One region of the Paenibacillus sp. PvP094 genome, then DNA from elsewhere that is predicted to be linked to it. Evidence: riboswitches for the same ligand, from Rfam matches in the RefSeq annotation. Region 1 holds a riboswitch; the other holds the start of a gene.
The links. Region 1 has a riboswitch for glycine ahead of sdaAB (L-serine ammonia-lyase, iron-sulfur-dependent subunit beta). Riboswitches for the same ligand answer to the same signal wherever they lie in the genome.

Region 1 (8,018 bases):
GCCCGATGGGTGCATTTCTATTTCTCCTTATTCCCTTATGTGTCGTTTGGGGATACGGGTGCTTCAAGGATGAAGGGCTGAGCATTCAGGGCAAGCTGCTAACCCTTCGCCACCGGGCCATCTCCCGCAGAACAGCGCTGATGCGCCGGCCTCATGTGGTCACAGTGGATACGGTGGCTACCCGAAGACAGCGAAGCAAGTCCTTGTTATCCGTTCGGGCGAGGCTGATGGTGAATCGGGGCGGCTTCAAAGCCATATTCCTAGAATATGGCCAGGCTAATGCCGTAAAGGAATGGTTTCGGCAGGCTTCGAATTTGACCCAAAAATGATATAGAAAAGCAACTTGGATTAAACCGACTTGAGACTGCCCGATTAACGGCAGTCTTTTTGGTACGGGAAGCCTTGCGAAACATGATGATCGACGCCGGGCATCGTCCATTTTTTTACTGCGAAAAAGGATCAAATAGGAGATAATACAATTATTGGGTTTTAATTCAGTGCTTCTTAAAATTCATGAATGAACCTGGGAGGGATCTGATGGATGAGCAATGATCGAGATCAGGAGAAAGGGAAGGGCACCCAGTCAGGGGGATGGAAACATGCTGGTTTGCTCCTGGGCGGAGTAGGCATATCCAACCTGGGGGATTTCATCTACATTGTAGCCATTAATTTGATGGTGCTTAACATGACACAGTCCCCGGCGGCAGTTGCAGGCTTGTGGATTATCTCGCCGATTGCCTCGGTATGCACCAAGTTCTGGTCAGGCAGTCTGATTGACCGCTACGACCAGCGGCAGCTGATGATTGGGGCGGATGTGGTGAGAGCTGTGCTCGTGGCATTGCTTCCGCTGATGCCCAGTCTATGGATGATGTACGGCATCATTTTTCTTGTCAGCATGTCCTCATCCATATTCGTACCTTCTTCGCAGGTGTACATCACCCGGCTGGTTCCTGCTGAGCGGCGCAAGCGATTCAATTCCCTGCAGGCAATGATCAGTTCTGGTGCTTTTATTACAGGCCCAGCCATAGCCGGAGTCATGTTGATTTATCTGTCACCTGCAGCGGCGATCTATGCCAATGCAGCTTCCTTTGTGGTGTCGGCGCTAATCCTGATGTTACTGCCAAGGCTGGGCACTGGAGAGCAGAGCAGCGGTAGGACAAGGCTAACCCCTCGCCTGATTGCCCAGGATTGGCGAGCCGTAATGCTATTCAGTCGCCAAGCAGGATATGTGGTGGGCATCTATGCCTTGTTCCAGATTATTCTTGTTATTGGCATGTCGCTGGATGCACAGGAAGTGGTGTTTATCCGTCAAGTCATGAACCTGTCCGAGTCACACTATGGTGCGTTGATGAGTGTTACTGGAGCTGGATACATGGCGGGTTCTCTGCTGGTTTGGTTGTTCGCCAAACACTTGTCCATCCGTCACATGATGGGCGGAGGCGTGCTCTTGGTTGCGCTTGGTTATTTCCTGTTCGCTCGTTCGTTTTCGTTCGAACTTGCCGCATTCGCCTTTATTCTGCTTGGGTTGTGTTCGGCGCCGGCAAACACGGGACTGGTCACCTTTTATCAGAATAATATACCGGTAGACTTGATGGGGCGAATGAGCAGCGTACTTGGACTCATGCTGAGTGCATTGCAGGTCATTTCGATTTTGGTCATGGGTGTAGTTGCCGAAGTGATCTCTCTTCGAACGGTATATACGGTCGTTTCGGCAGTTCTGATGCTGGGTTCCCTTCTGTTATGGCTTACGAGCTGGCTTCCTTCAAGACAGTCATATTATAAGGATCACAGCTCTTCCTCAAAATCTCTACATAGCTAGTCTATATCCTATTGAAAACTGAACGATTCCGTGGAAAGCTGCATATAATATTAGAGGAATTTTGCCAAGATGATAATGATGCGTTACTTTTGTTGACATTACGTGTGTTGCATATTAATCTGTTATATGAATGATCAATTTCACAAGGACAACGTTTGATATGTGTTCAAGCGAATATATACGATACAGCGGATGAGAACGAGCGGGAGAGACCTGGGCAGGCCATTGGTTTAAGTAGGCTGCCAGGCACCGAAGGAGCAAGCCGCTGCGCACCCGGCGCAGGTGGTTAATCTCTCAGGTAAATGTACCATCGTTGGACGCAACTCTGGAGAGTGCGCGAATGCGCCACCCAAGGGGTATATGATGAGAAGGGTACCCCATGGGGCGGCCTCTGATCATGAAACTCTCAGGTAACGAGGACAGAGAGAGGGCCTAAGGCCTTCTACTGTCCTTTTTTGATGTCATCATTCAGTAATGAAGGAACATTATGGTGCATGTCTGGATGGATATGACGATATGGAGGGGTGCAGGATGCGATTTAAAGATGTTTTTTCAATTATTGGTCCGTCGATGACGGGCCCTTCAAGTTCACATACAGCTGGGGCAGCGAGATTGGGAAGAATTGCAAGGCAGTGGCTGGGGTGTACGCCTGAACGTGCCAGGCTGACACTATACGGCTCATTTGCCGATACGTATCAAGGTCACGGTACAGATCTGGCGTTAATTGGTGGTTTGCTTGACTATGTCACGGATGATCCGCGGATACCGGACGCCGAGGCGTATGCCGAACAAGCGGGTATGGAGGTTGAGTTCTATACAAGTGGACTGCCTGCTCCGCATCCGAATACGGTCAAAATTGAGTTGTGGCACGGTGAGCGTCAATGTTCACTCGTTGGTGCTTCGATTGGCGGCGGCAGTGTGTCGGTGCATGCGCTTAATGATTTCCGGGTACAGATCAGCGGGGAATTCCCCACACTCGTTCTGCGTCATGCGGACAAGGCAGGGGTGCTTGCTTCCGTGACGTCTACGATCAGCTCCTCAGGGGTTAACATCGGTTATATGCAGGTAGACCGAAAAGCCCGGGATGGCGAAGCACTAACAGCGATGGAAATGGACGGAGCACCAAGTGCCGAGATGTTGGAACGCCTGCGTTCACTGGATCATGTGCTGGATATTCGCGTCATTGATTTGAAGAGAGGGGTTGATCCGGATGCGCTTTAAGCACTTGCATGAGCTGAATACGATCTGTACGGCTGAATCCAAAACCATTGCCCGGCTAATGATCGAGGAGCAGGTCCAGGAGACCAATACGCCGGAAGCGGATGTTGTGCGGCAGATGTCGGAATATTATCAGGTGATGAAAGAGGCTGTACGGAAAGGACTGACGGAGGACACCACTTCGCGCAGTGGCTTGACCGGCGGAGACGGCAAAAAGATGGCCGAATATATTCGCCAGGGCGAAACCTGCTCGGGGGACGCTTCCGCACTGGCAATGGCCTATGCGCTGTGTGTATCTGAAGTCAACGCATCCATGGGCCGGATTGTGGCTACGCCGACAGCGGGTTCTTGCGGGATTATCCCCGGTGTATTCATCAGCTCCCAGGAGCGATTCGGATGGAGTGATGAGCATCTGGTGAACGGCTTATTCTGTGCAGGTGCAATTGGATATGTCATCGCCAATAACTCGTTTATTTCTGGTGCAGAGGGTGGCTGTCAGGCAGAAGTCGGTTCGGCGATCGGCATGGCTGCCGGTGCAATGGTGGAGCTGCGTGGGGGGACGCCGGAGCAGGTCGTTCATGCCGTAGGTCTCGCGTTAAAAAATACACTGGGCCTCATCTGCGATCCGGTCGCAGGGCTTGTTGAAATTCCATGCATCGTCCGCAACGGACTCGGTGCGGTAACGGCACTGGCTGCAGCCGATATGGCGCTGGCCGGGGTAAGAAGTGCTATTCCATCGGATGAAGTCATTGATGTCATGCTGGAAGTGGGAAGTGCGATGCCGAGCAGACACCGCGAGACAGCGCAGGGCGGGTTGGCCCAGACGCCAACGGGCCGGAAAATGATGGAGAAGCTGGCGAAACCCAAAGCGAAGCGTGCGGAACCTGAAGCTGAGTCCGAACCACAGAGCACAACCGATATTTCGAAAGAGCAGGCATAGAACGAAGCCCATAGGACAGGATTAATTATACAGGAGACAAAATGGAGAAAAGCGTCCACTGGCCTTTACAGGTCATGCTGGACGCCTTTTTTTTATTTGATGAGAAAGAGCCTCAGCCTAACTCCGGGCTTTACAGGAGAAAACTCTTGTAATCTACGACGATGAGAAATAAATATTTACCGTTTATCCCTGACTGATATCTGTACTTAACACAGCATAACCGTATGCTGGCAGTTCAACAGCGAGAACATCGCCGTCCTTAGCTGTGCGGTGGTTACCGTCCAACAATTCGGTCCATTCGCCCGCGCCACCCTCGAATTCAATCATCGCCGTTTCCTCCGAACGATTGAACAGAACGAGAATGCGTTCATCCTCACTCTGCCGTTCGAGAACGAGCTGGCTGCCTTCAGGACGGGCTTGCAGGAATCGAACATGACCTTCTGCACGTAGAGCGGGATGGGCATGGCGAAGGGCGATAAGCTGCTGATAAAAGGTGAACAACTCACGGTCCTGCTTCGCCTCGTCCCATTCCATGCATTTCCGGCAGCCCGGATCATGGTCGCCATCCAGCCCGATCTCGTCTCCGTAATAGATGCACGGCGTGCCCAGATAGGTGAACTGGAACAATGCTGCCAGTTTCATCTTGCGCTGATCGCCTTCACACAGTGTCAGCAGCCTTGGCGTATCATGGCTATCCAGCAGGTTGAATGCCACTTCGCTGGCTTGCAGCGGATAACGTGACAGCTGCCGTCCAATGGAATTGGCGAATGTCTCGGCATTCATTTTATTTTTGACAAAGAAACTATTCACGGCATCGGTAAACGGATAGTTCATGGAAGCATCGAACTGGTCACCTTGCAGCCATGCAGAGGATTCATTCCAGATCTCTCCGAGAATATACGCCTCCGGATTCGCAGCCTTGACTACCCGGCGGAAATCCCGCCAGAACGCATCATCCACTTCGTCCGCGACATCCAGTCGCCAGCCGTCCATGCCCACTTCCTTGATCCAATACTCGGCTACCTTCAGCAGGTAGTCCTTCACTTCCGGATTTTCCGTGTTCAGCTTCGGCATGTGAGGCTCAAATCCAAAGGTCTCATACGTAGGTATGCCATCCTTCACATCCAGCGGGAATTCATGAACATGGAACCAATCCTTGTATTTGGACTTCTCCCCGTTTTCCTGCACGTCTACAAATGGGGCAAACGTCTTCCCGGAATGATTGAACACCGCATCGAGAAGCACCCGAATACCGCGTTCATGACACAGTTTGACCAATCGTTTCACGGTGTCTGCATCACCGAAATGCCGATCTACCCGGAGGTAATCCTCGGTATCATATTTATGATTGGTGGTTGCTTCGAAGATGGGGGTAAAATAAATGGCATTAATGCCTAGCTCACTGAGGTAGTCCAGATGATCCATTACACCCTGGAGGTCGCCTCCAAAGAAGTTGGATGGTGTAGGCTCGCCGCCCCATGGTTCAACATTCTCCGGATTAAGTTCCGGATTGCCGTTGGCAAATCGCTCGGGGAAGATCTGATAGAAAACCGCATCCTTGACCCACTCAGGCGGCGTAAAGACCGCACCCTGGTGGATATAGGGGAACTGAAACATCTGCCCCGGATCGTCCGGTTCGTCTTCATGGAAACCCGTTTCCGACATCCAGATCTGCTCGTCTCCGCTTTTGAGCAAAAAGGAGTATTTCAGACGATGGTACGGAGGCTTTATTTCACCCTCATAGTAGTCGAACATGGAGTCTGAGGTGAACTTGGTTAAAGAGATCTGCTTTTTGGTATTTTCCCATGCGTATTTGTCGCCAGTCATGGCGTATACCTCGGTGAGATCATTCTTTTTGGCACGCAGGCGCAGGCGAACAGTATCCTTATCGTAGGCATATGCCCAGTTCCGTTTGGGTTGATGATAGATGGCTTCCAGCAGCATGTTAAAACTCCTCCCGTCTATTCACTTCATATGTACTTCATGGACATCAGGTATGGCATTTCTGTAGCTGAAGATTAAGGTATAATACTAATGAAAGTAACGGAGTAGTCCCTTTAGATGGTGCTTCGTTCATACATACAGCTTACTCCAATATGTTCAGATATATAATTAACCCAAAGGGTGCAGAAAGGAAACGAATTTACGCATGAAAACAAAACTGCTATACATTGAGGACGATACGGAAATCGCGACATGGGTCAGAGCCGATCTGGAGGAGCGTGGCTATGAGGTCATATGGCTGGGAAGCGGAGAGGGTGCAGCTGAAGCTGCCGGGGGCTGCTCGCTGATTATTTTGGATGTCATGCTGCCGGGACTGGATGGATTTACGGTAGGACAACGGCTGAAAAAGGAACATCCTTCTGTGCCCATCGTCATGCTCTCGGCCAGAACATCCATTGATGACAAGCTGCATGGGCTTGATTTTGCCGATGATTATGTAACCAAGCCGTTTCACCCCGATGAGCTCGCAGCACGCATTGAAGTACAGCTGCGAAAGGCAGGAACCACCGTTTCATCCGATGCTGCCCTGAAGCTGGATCACCTGTCCATCTATGAGAAGGACAATCGGATCGTCAATGAGGAGACGGGGGAGGAGATTATTCTATCGGGAAAACAATTTCACATCTTCGCGTACCTGCTCAGGCATATGGGCATGATCCGTACGAAAGAACAGATTTATGAGGCTGTCTGGAATGAGCCTTATCTGGATGGGGATAAGACATTAATGGTACATATTCGCCATCTGCGCGAGAAGCTTGAACGGGATCCGGCCAATCCGTCGGTCATTCAAACCGTACGTGGGGTTGGATACCGTGTGAAGAAACCATGATCAGACGGTTCAGAAAGCAAGAGAATATGAAAGATCAGAGCGAAGGGGAAAATACCGGGAAACGTAAGTTTCGATTTGGCCAATCACTCATGTCCCGTTATATGATTCTGATCTTGTGTGCCGTTTTATTTGTTCCCGTCGTTCTTCCCATCACCTCCATCGTATATGTGGTGATTGTGAATAACATGGGCAAGAGCAGTAATACTGCTCCTTATGGTGACGTTACACACATAAGCAATCTCTGGTCCAATGAATCGAAGAAGCTGGGTCAGGCAACGCCTGCTATGATAGATAATCGCATGAAGCAGTTGCATGCGCGGTATCCCAAATCTTCAGTGTACAGAGTGGATGAGAATGGGAAAACTGCTTTTATACTTGGAGGTGAAGGCGTAGAAGTAGTTGAAACTCCGGCAAATGGCTCAACCCTGACTACTCTGAAATGGCCGCTGGATGATCAGAAAAAGGTCGAAACCCGCATTCCCGCAGTATGGGATGCATCCTACACGCTGGCATTCATGAAGGAGGCCGTCTATCGTGACCCGTTAACCGTCGTTTCATTTATAGGTGGAGGCAATGAGGACAAGGGAAAAGGCTTCATGGTCATTGAAGTGCCGAGATATCTGCTGCAAAAATCCCAGAGCAACTGGCCGATGGAGCTCCTGTATCTTGGTTTGCTGATGACGATTATTTTTCTGTTCTTCATTGTGATGTCGATTCTGTTCTTCGCGCGGATTCGTAAACGGTTGATCCGTCTGCAGACAGCCATGATTACGCCGGGTAAGGAAGGCATACCGCTTCCAGTTGATATTCGCAGATCGGACGAGATCGGTCATCTGGAAGACTCCTTTAATCAGATGGTGTATCAGTTGACCGAAAGCCGTCACAGGGAACGTGAGGAGGAACAATTCCGCAAACGTCTCATTGCAGGACTCTCTCATGATTTGCGGACGCCACTAACGGTCATTCGTGGGCATATGCATACTCTTCACAAGGAAGCACTCAGCGATAAGGGCATCAGTTCATTATCACGCATGGAGTCCAAAATGGATGATCTAAGCGGACTTATTGATAACATGTTATCGTACAATCTGCTGGCGAGCGGTAAGTACACGCTGAAGCTCGAAGAGAAAGATGTTTTCCGGATCGTCAGGGAAACGGCTGCCGCATGGTACCCTGTATGGGAGAAAGAGCAGTTCGACATCGATATT
Region 2 (8,018 bases), 1.9 Mb from region 1:
CGAGGTCTGCAGCCTGTTTTACATTTTCCACGGCACCGAAGAAGTTCGGACTCTGGATCATGACAGCTGCGGTATCATCCGATACGGCGGCTTGAAGGGCATCCCAATCGGTCACCCCGTTCTGATAACCAATCTCGACAATCTCCAAATTCAGACCATGGGCGTAAGCCTTCAACACTTGACGGGCTTCAGGATGAACGGTGCGGGAGACGATTAGCTGTTTGCGGCGAGTTGCCGCTGCGGCCAGATTCCCTGCTTCTGCAAATGCGGTCGCGCCATCATACATGCTCGCATTGGCTACAGCCATGCCAGTCAGTTCACAGATATACGATTGAAATTCGAAGATCGCCTGGAGCTCGCCCTGACTGATTTCGGGCTGATATGGCGTATAGGCGGTATAGAACTCGGAACGGGAAATGACGTGATTAATCACGGAAGGGATATGATGATCGTATATGCCTGCGCCCAGGAAACTGGCGTGTGTCTCAAAATTGGCATTGGCGCCAGCCTGCTTCGACATGTGGCGTGTCAGCGCGTATTCATCCAGTTTGGAGGAGACCGGCAGCTCGCCTTGATAACGAATCTCCTGCGGGATGTCATGGAACAGATCTTCAATCGTTTCCACACCGATGGTCGCGAGCATGGCGCTCTGATCCTGTTCAGTCATGGGAATGTAGCGGTGCTTGTTCATGCTTGATCAGCTCCTTGGGTAGGTGTCTTTGACGTACGTGTCCGTTTATGAAAAGGGGTCTTCACAACTTCGGCTTTCAGCTTTTTGCCACGAATCTCAATCTCGAGCGGGGTGCCGAGTGCAGCATATTGGCTGTTAATTAGGGCGAGCCCCAGATTGCGCTTCAGCGTAGGGGACTGTGTACCGGTTGTTACTTCCCCGATCTGCACGCCTTCCACGTAGATGGGATAGTGGGGACGTGGAATCCCGCGCTCCAGTACTTCAATGCCGACCAGTTTACGGGAAGGTCCACCATTCTTTTGCTGCAATAGTGCTTCGTGTCCGATAAAAGGTCCGGCATTCAGCTTCACAAACATGCCAACGCCTGCTTCCAGCGGTGAAATGGTCGGCGATAGTTCCTGTCCGTAGAGGGGCAGCTTCGCTTCGAATCGAAGTGTATCCCGTGCACCAAGTCCAGCCGGAACCAGACCGTGATCAGCGCCAGCCTCCATTAATCCGTTCCAGACCGCAGCGGCCTGATCTGCCTGTACGTATAGTTCGAAGCCGTCTTCTCCGGTATAACCGGTGCGGGACAGCAGCAGTTTTACACCACAGACCTCAGCATTCTGTACAAAACGAAAAGGCTCGATTATGGATACGTCAGTATCTGTAACTTTTCCGATGATGTCTGTAGCAAGCGGGCCCTGTAGAGCCAGGAGGGCTGTTTCCGCGGAGTCATTCGTCATGCTCACCCCAGGAACCATGTGTTCTTGCAGCCAGGCCCAGTCCTGATCAATATTAGAGGCATTCACGACGAGCATATAATGCTGATCTTCCAGCTTGTATACGAGCAGATCGTCCACTACGCCACCGTCCGGGTAACACATTAACGTGTATTGTGCCTGGCCAGGAACCAGTGAAGTCACGTCGTTGGTCGTCAGTTTCTGCAAAAATGCTTCGGCCTGTTCACCCTGTACCGTGAATTCACCCATGTGGGATACATCGAACAGTCCGGCCCGTTCTCGCACCGCTTCATGTTCCTTCTGAATCCCACTGAATTGAACCGGAAGCTCCCAGCCTCCAAAATCGATGCACCGTACACCTTCATATTGCTGATAAAGTGGATAGAGTGGAGTTCTAAGCAAATCGGACATCAAATCACCTCGTTATGGCCGCTACTGGGCCGAGTGTATAACATGAATGATTCTTTTCTTGAATAAGTATGGTTAAGGCAGCTGACGACAGCGCCGGCTCGATCCTGACTTTCGTTTTTTTGGGAAAAAGGAAAAGGACAGGCCAAAGAACCGGCATGCCAGAAGCACGCTGTATTCTTAGGCTCTGTCCTTGGTACCTGAGAGTTACCCCGCCAATAGGTTGCAGCAGGTTTCCCCTTGGGTGATCATAACGCCCATACCGGGCGAATAGATGCTCTCCAGAGTTGCGTCCCGTAAAAGTCCTTTTGCCTGAGAGATTCACCTCCCGCTTGTCGGGTGGTTTACTCCTTCGGCGTTACCGCGTGCATCCAAGAGTTGGGCGTCACGGGTAATCTCTCCCTTTACATTCATCCGCGGGTGATGCACACAACGATTAACATTTACTCTCTCATTAAAACGTGAATCCACTATCGATGTCAAGAACGATATCACAGAAATTAATAAAAAACCGAATAATATTTAGTGATCTCAATTTATTGTTCGTGTATATAAAAAGAGTGCGCTTACTATTCTAATATTACCCATTATATGTAGAGTGAGGGTGTTTGCGTTACAGGCTGTAATCATCAAAAATCAAATAATTTGTGAGGTATCTTGACATTTCAATCAAAAATATCTTACGCTATGTTCTGGGAAAAAGGGTTGGCCGAAGGGACGCATGCACTCATTAATGAAAAGCGAGGCGGATATCGATGAGCGAATTGAAAAGTGATTTCCTGTACAGTGAAGAGCACGAGTGGGTGCAAACCGTAGGGGAGGATACTGTACGGATCGGCATTACCGAGTTCGCGCAGCATCAGCTGGGTGACATTGTGTTTGTGGAATTGCCTGACCTTGAATCGGATGTAAAAGCGGAAGACAGCATTGGTACGATTGAATCCGTGAAGACGGTTTCGGATTTGTTTTCTCCGGTAAGCGGTTCGATTATTGCTGTGAATGAAGCACTGCAGGATGCACCTGAACTCGTCAACAGTTCGCCTTACGAAGAAGGCTGGATGATTGAGATTCGTGTTGAAGGTGATTTGACAGCAGCGTTGTCTAAACTGATGAATGCTGATGCATATCGTAAGCACACCGAGGAGTAGAATGTATTTGCACTAAATAACCTTTATTAATCTAAGATTTTTTCATACGTTGGACGGTCGTGCACGTCTTCAGAGCCTGTGTGAGCCTTGGTGCTCATGCAGGCTTTTTCGTGTTCCCAAGGACAGGCTTGTTGCCATATGAGACACTTGAACAGGATGGAATAAGGCTGAATCGCACATGCTATATTATTGAATTTAGTACCGTAAATGATATAAGACACATACGAAAAAAGCCAAGTATATCAATGGTTAGAACCCTCTCATCATCATAAAAACGATTACATAAACACAATGTTGTCATCAATGATCATGACGAAAGTACGCTTTCATTTCGTTGAACCGGAGACCAATCTGGCTTAGGATAACAGCAGGGGAGAAATGATACCCCTTTCATAAATGATAACTACTTGATCCGAGGAGGATAATACAATGAGTAACTTGGACCAAACGTCCAATTCCAAAGGCGGTCTCCGGGTAGGCGTTCAGCGTTTTGGCCGATTCCTAAGCGGCATGGTTATGCCGAATATGGGTGCATTTATTGCCTGGGGGCTAATTACGGCCATGTTTATCAAAACAGGCTGGTTCCCTAACGAAACGATTGCAACGTTAGTAGATCCGATGATCAAATATTTGCTGCCACTGCTTATCGGTTACACTGGAGGTACGATGGTGCATGGCCAGCGTGGTGGTGTCATTGGTGCCATCATGACTATAGGGGTTATCGTCGGCAGTGACATTCCGATGTTCCTGGGTGCCATGATAGCCGGACCACTGGCTGCATGGATCATCAAAAAGTTCGATAAAGCCGTTGAAGGCAAGATCAAAGCAGGGTTCGAGATGTTGGTTAATAACTTCTCAGCCGGTATTATCGGTGGTATCCTGGCGATCATTGCACTGCTGGGTATCGGACCTGCTGTAGAAGGAATTAGCACCGTATTATCGGCTGGTGTACAGGGGCTGATGAATCTGGGATTGCTCCCACTCGTCAACCTGATCATTGAACCAGGGAAGGTATTGTTCCTGAACAATGCAATCAACCACGGCATTCTAACACCGATTGCAACAGATCAAGCGAGAGAATTGGGTCAATCCGTATTATACATGCTTGAATCGAACCCGGGTCCCGGACTTGGTATCCTGCTGGCTTACTGCTTCTTCGGTCGTGGAACAGCAAGATCTTCCGCACCGGGTGCGGTTATCATCCACTTCTTCGGGGGAATTCATGAAATTTATTTCCCTTACATTCTGATGAAACCGATTCTGATTCTTGCGGCAATCGCAGGCGGCGTGGCAGGTACAGCAACCTTCATGCTTACCGGAGCCGGACTGGTCTCAGCACCTTCACCGGGTAGTATCATTGCATATTCCCTGTTAACGCCAAAAGGTGGATATCTGCCGATGCTCGCCGGGGTGGCTGTGGCTGCTATCGTATCCTTCCTGGTTGCAGCACTGCTGCTGAAAACAGGTAAGCAAAAAGAAGAAGATCTGGAGTCTGCAGCGAATCGCATGAAAGACATGAAGAGCCAAGGCAATACAGCGAATGCTGCTATTACAGCAGATAATCGTGAAGCAGACAGAGCCGCGGATTTGGCTTCTTCAACTGTGAAAGCAAAAACCGATGTGAAGAAAATCGTCTTCTCCTGTGATGCAGGTATGGGTTCAAGTGCCATGGGGGCTTCCATTCTTCGCAAGAAGATGAAAGCTGAAGGGATTGACGTTGCGGTAACCAACACGGCAATCAGTGATATCCCGCAGGACGCAGACGTTGTTATTACGCAGAAGACATTGACGGACCGTGCCCGCAGCGTGGCACCGAACGCAGAACATATATCCATCGACAACTTCCTAAAAAGCCCGGAATACGATGCGCTCGTTGAACGCCTGAAATAACAGGTTGCGATCGTTTTCCCTGAGCCGGAGGCTTGAGATATGAGTATTACGAAAAGACAGCGTGAAATTGTGGAGTTCCTGTTGGAACATCCGCAGGAAGTAACCGCCGGCGACATTGCAATTGCGGTCAAAGTCAGTACACGAACCGTCCATCGGGAGCTTCAGATGATTGAGAAGTGGCTTGAACCCTTTGGCATGAAATTGGAAAAAAAATCAGGAACCGGGGTCCGCATAGACCCTGGTTCCGATGATTTGGCTTCACTGCGTGAGCAGCTGGAGCTGAACGAATATGTGGAGTTTACGCCCGAAGAGCGTAAACTCTTCATGCTTTGTATTTTGCTGGATGAGGCGGAGCCTGTAAAACTGCTGGCGCTTGCATCGGATCTGAGAGTAACGGTCTCGACCGTGAGCAATGATCTGGATGAACTGGAACCCCGGATTCGTCAAGCAGGCCTGAAGCTGGTTCGCAGGCGAGGATACGGAGTGAAGATCAATGGCAGTGAAACGGCCTATCGCGCAGCAATCGCAGGACTTGCGCTTGAATATCTGGATGAATCTGATCTGTTCGGAAGGCAACCTGACCAGGGAATTTCCAAGGTGAACCAGAAGCTGCTGGGCATGATTGGCCATCGTGATGTACTGACGGTCGAGAATGCGTTATGGCAGCCGGATGTTGACTGGCTCGAAAATATTCCGGAGCGACAGTATACCAAATTGCTTATTCAACTGTCCGTTGCGCTGGTGCGCATTCGCAAGGGGTTTACCGTCGGACGCATTCCTTCTTCGGATAAAAAAGCGGTTTACCCTTCTACGGGAGATCAAAGCGTGCCTGAATACATGGCTGCGAGACTATGCAGCGTGCTCTCTGATCAGCTTGGCATTTCGTTTGCCAAGGAAGAACAGAGCTATTTACACAAATTATTAATTGAAACCGAGCAGCTTATTCACTCCACACGCTTACTGCCTGTTGACGATCTGGTACTGCTGGACATGGTTCGTTCCCTGATGGATCAGATGCAGGGGAGAACGGGCTATGCATTCCAGGAGGATCGTCTTCTGCGGGAAGGGCTGATTGCCCATATGCAGCCGGTGATGGAGCGGATTGGAGGCAGGCAAAGCATACGTAACCCACTGCTTCAGCAGATTCGCAAGGATTACGATTCGTTGTTCGGGGATGTGAAGAACGCGGTGCATGACGCATGGCCGGATACGGACGTGCCGGATGAGGAAATTGGATTCCTGGTCATGCATTTTGGCGCTTCGATCGAGCGATTACGTGTGCTGAAGCGCGAGATTCGGGCCATTATCGTGTGCACAAGCGGAATTGGCTCATCCCGTATGCTTTCCAGCCGGTTGTCCAAGGAGATTCCGGAGATCCGGATTGTGGACAGTGCATCATGGTATGAGGCTGCACGGATCCCCGAAGAGGACTATGACCTCATTTTATCCACAGTCGATCTGCCGATGGAACCGCATCAGTATTACAAGGTGAGTCCCTTGTTAACAGCGGAAGAAAGTGAACGTTTGCGTCTGTACATTCAAAATACGACGCTGCAGCGGGTACAAGTTAAGTATGGAGAGAGTAAAGCAAGTGCAAAGGCAAAGGCACCTGACCGCCATGCTGATCCGTCGGGGCTTGATGCCACACTCATTGAAATCGTTAGAATCACGGGCAAGTTTCAGGTGTTTCCACTGGATAACCGCAAGATGGGCTTTTATGAAACGGCTTTTGCCATGTGCAAGGTACTGCAGGAATCCGGGGTGCTGAAGGACCCGGAAGAAATCGCCAGGCTGCTTGAAGCTCGGGAAAAGGTGGGCAGCCAGAAAATTCCGGATACATCACTCGCGCTGTTTCATACCCGCAGTGATGGTATTTATAGGCCGTCCATCAGCCTGTTTCAATTATCAGAGCCGCTGCTTGTAACGACGGAGGACCCGGTTGGCGTCAGCCATATCCTTCTGATGGTTGGACCGAGGGAGTTATCCCGGGAGAGCCTGGAGGTGCTAAGCGAGATCAGTGCATTGTTACTGCAGGATGAGATGATTACACTGCTGGAAAAGGGAATCCGGGATGATCTTATTCATTATCTGTCCCGGGAATTGGTTGGATTTTATCGAAGTAAAACCGAAATTGGAGGTTAATAAACATGAGCATACTTACAACAGACAAAGTGGTTATGAACGCAACGGCACAAGACAAATATGAGGCTATTCGCATGGCAGGACAGATTCTGAAAGACGCAGGACACATTACTGCCGATTATATCGACAAGATGCTTGAGCGTGAGGAGATCGTATCGACTTACGTGGGCAATGGACTTGCCATTCCACACGGAACGAAAGAATCCAAATCGTTCATTCTGTCCACAGGCATTTCGGTGATTCAGTTTCCGCAAGGTGTAGATTTTGGGGATGAAAAAGCCTACATGGTGATCGGTATCGCCGCTCAGGGCGGTGAGCACATGGAGATTCTGACCAGCATTGCGGTCATTTGTGCGGAAGATGAGAACATGGAAGCACTTCGTTATGCCAAAACGGCCGAAGAAATCATTACCATTCTCGAAAGTGAAATGGAACTATGAGAGCCCTTCATTTCGGAGCAGGTAATATCGGACGCGGGTTCATCGGATTAATCCTGTCACGGGCAGGTTATAATGTCATCTTCTCGGATGTGAACCAGGAGTTGGTCAAGGCATTACAGGAGCGTGGACAGTATACGGTCGAATTGGCAAACGAAACAAAAGATATGGAAACGGTCAAAGGGGTAGGTGCCATTGATGGAACGCAGCTGGAGACGGTTGCCCGGAACGTTGCAGAGGCAGATCTCGTTACGACCGCAGTCGGAGTGGGCATACTGAAACATATTGCACCAGGCATTGCCAAGGGGCTTGAGGCAAGATTAAATTCAGGTTCGGTGCAGAAACCACTTCACATCATTGCATGTGAGAATGCCATTGGAGCCAGCACACAGCTGAAAGAGCATGTGTATGCTCTGTTGGAAGAACCCGTTAAGGCTATTGCTGATCAATATGTGTATTTCCCTGACTCCGCAGTAGACCGGATTGTTCCAATCCAGCATCACGAAGACTCGCTGCATGTTCAGGTTGAACCTTTTTATGAGTGGGTTGTGGACCGTTCACAGATGGCGCCTGCATTCCT

Region 2: linked by a shared signal. The riboswitch ahead of gcvT (glycine cleavage system aminomethyltransferase GcvT) and the one ahead of sdaAB (L-serine ammonia-lyase, iron-sulfur-dependent subunit beta) in region 1 are both predicted to bind glycine.

What each region holds. Positions count from the first base shown of each region.
Region 1 covers NZ_JBEPOM010000001.1:1,582,628-1,590,645, reverse strand. Annotated here, with positions in the region: gene ABIC22_RS07340 (PH domain-containing protein) at 1-329, shown strand, start outside; gene ABIC22_RS07335 (MFS transporter) at 542-1,819, shown strand; glycine riboswitch at 2,013-2,138, shown strand; glycine riboswitch at 2,143-2,244, shown strand; gene sdaAB (L-serine ammonia-lyase, iron-sulfur-dependent subunit beta) at 2,351-3,040, shown strand; gene sdaAA (L-serine ammonia-lyase, iron-sulfur-dependent, subunit alpha) at 3,030-3,977, shown strand; gene ABIC22_RS07320 (alpha-glycosidase) at 4,161-5,921, opposite strand; gene ABIC22_RS07315 (response regulator transcription factor) at 6,127-6,810, shown strand; gene ABIC22_RS07310 (HAMP domain-containing sensor histidine kinase) at 6,837-8,018, shown strand, end outside.
Region 2 covers NZ_JBEPOM010000001.1:3,494,206-3,502,223, forward strand. Annotated here, with positions in the region: gene gcvPA (aminomethyl-transferring glycine dehydrogenase subunit GcvPA) at 1-691, opposite strand, end outside; gene gcvT (glycine cleavage system aminomethyltransferase GcvT) at 688-1,824, opposite strand; glycine riboswitch at 2,007-2,108, opposite strand; glycine riboswitch at 2,112-2,235, opposite strand; gene gcvH (glycine cleavage system protein GcvH) at 2,577-2,969, shown strand; gene ABIC22_RS16145 (PTS mannitol transporter subunit IIBC) at 3,399-4,859, shown strand; gene ABIC22_RS16150 (BglG family transcription antiterminator) at 4,899-7,001, shown strand; gene ABIC22_RS16155 (PTS mannitol transporter subunit IIA) at 7,007-7,441, shown strand; gene ABIC22_RS16160 (mannitol-1-phosphate 5-dehydrogenase) at 7,438-8,018, shown strand, end outside.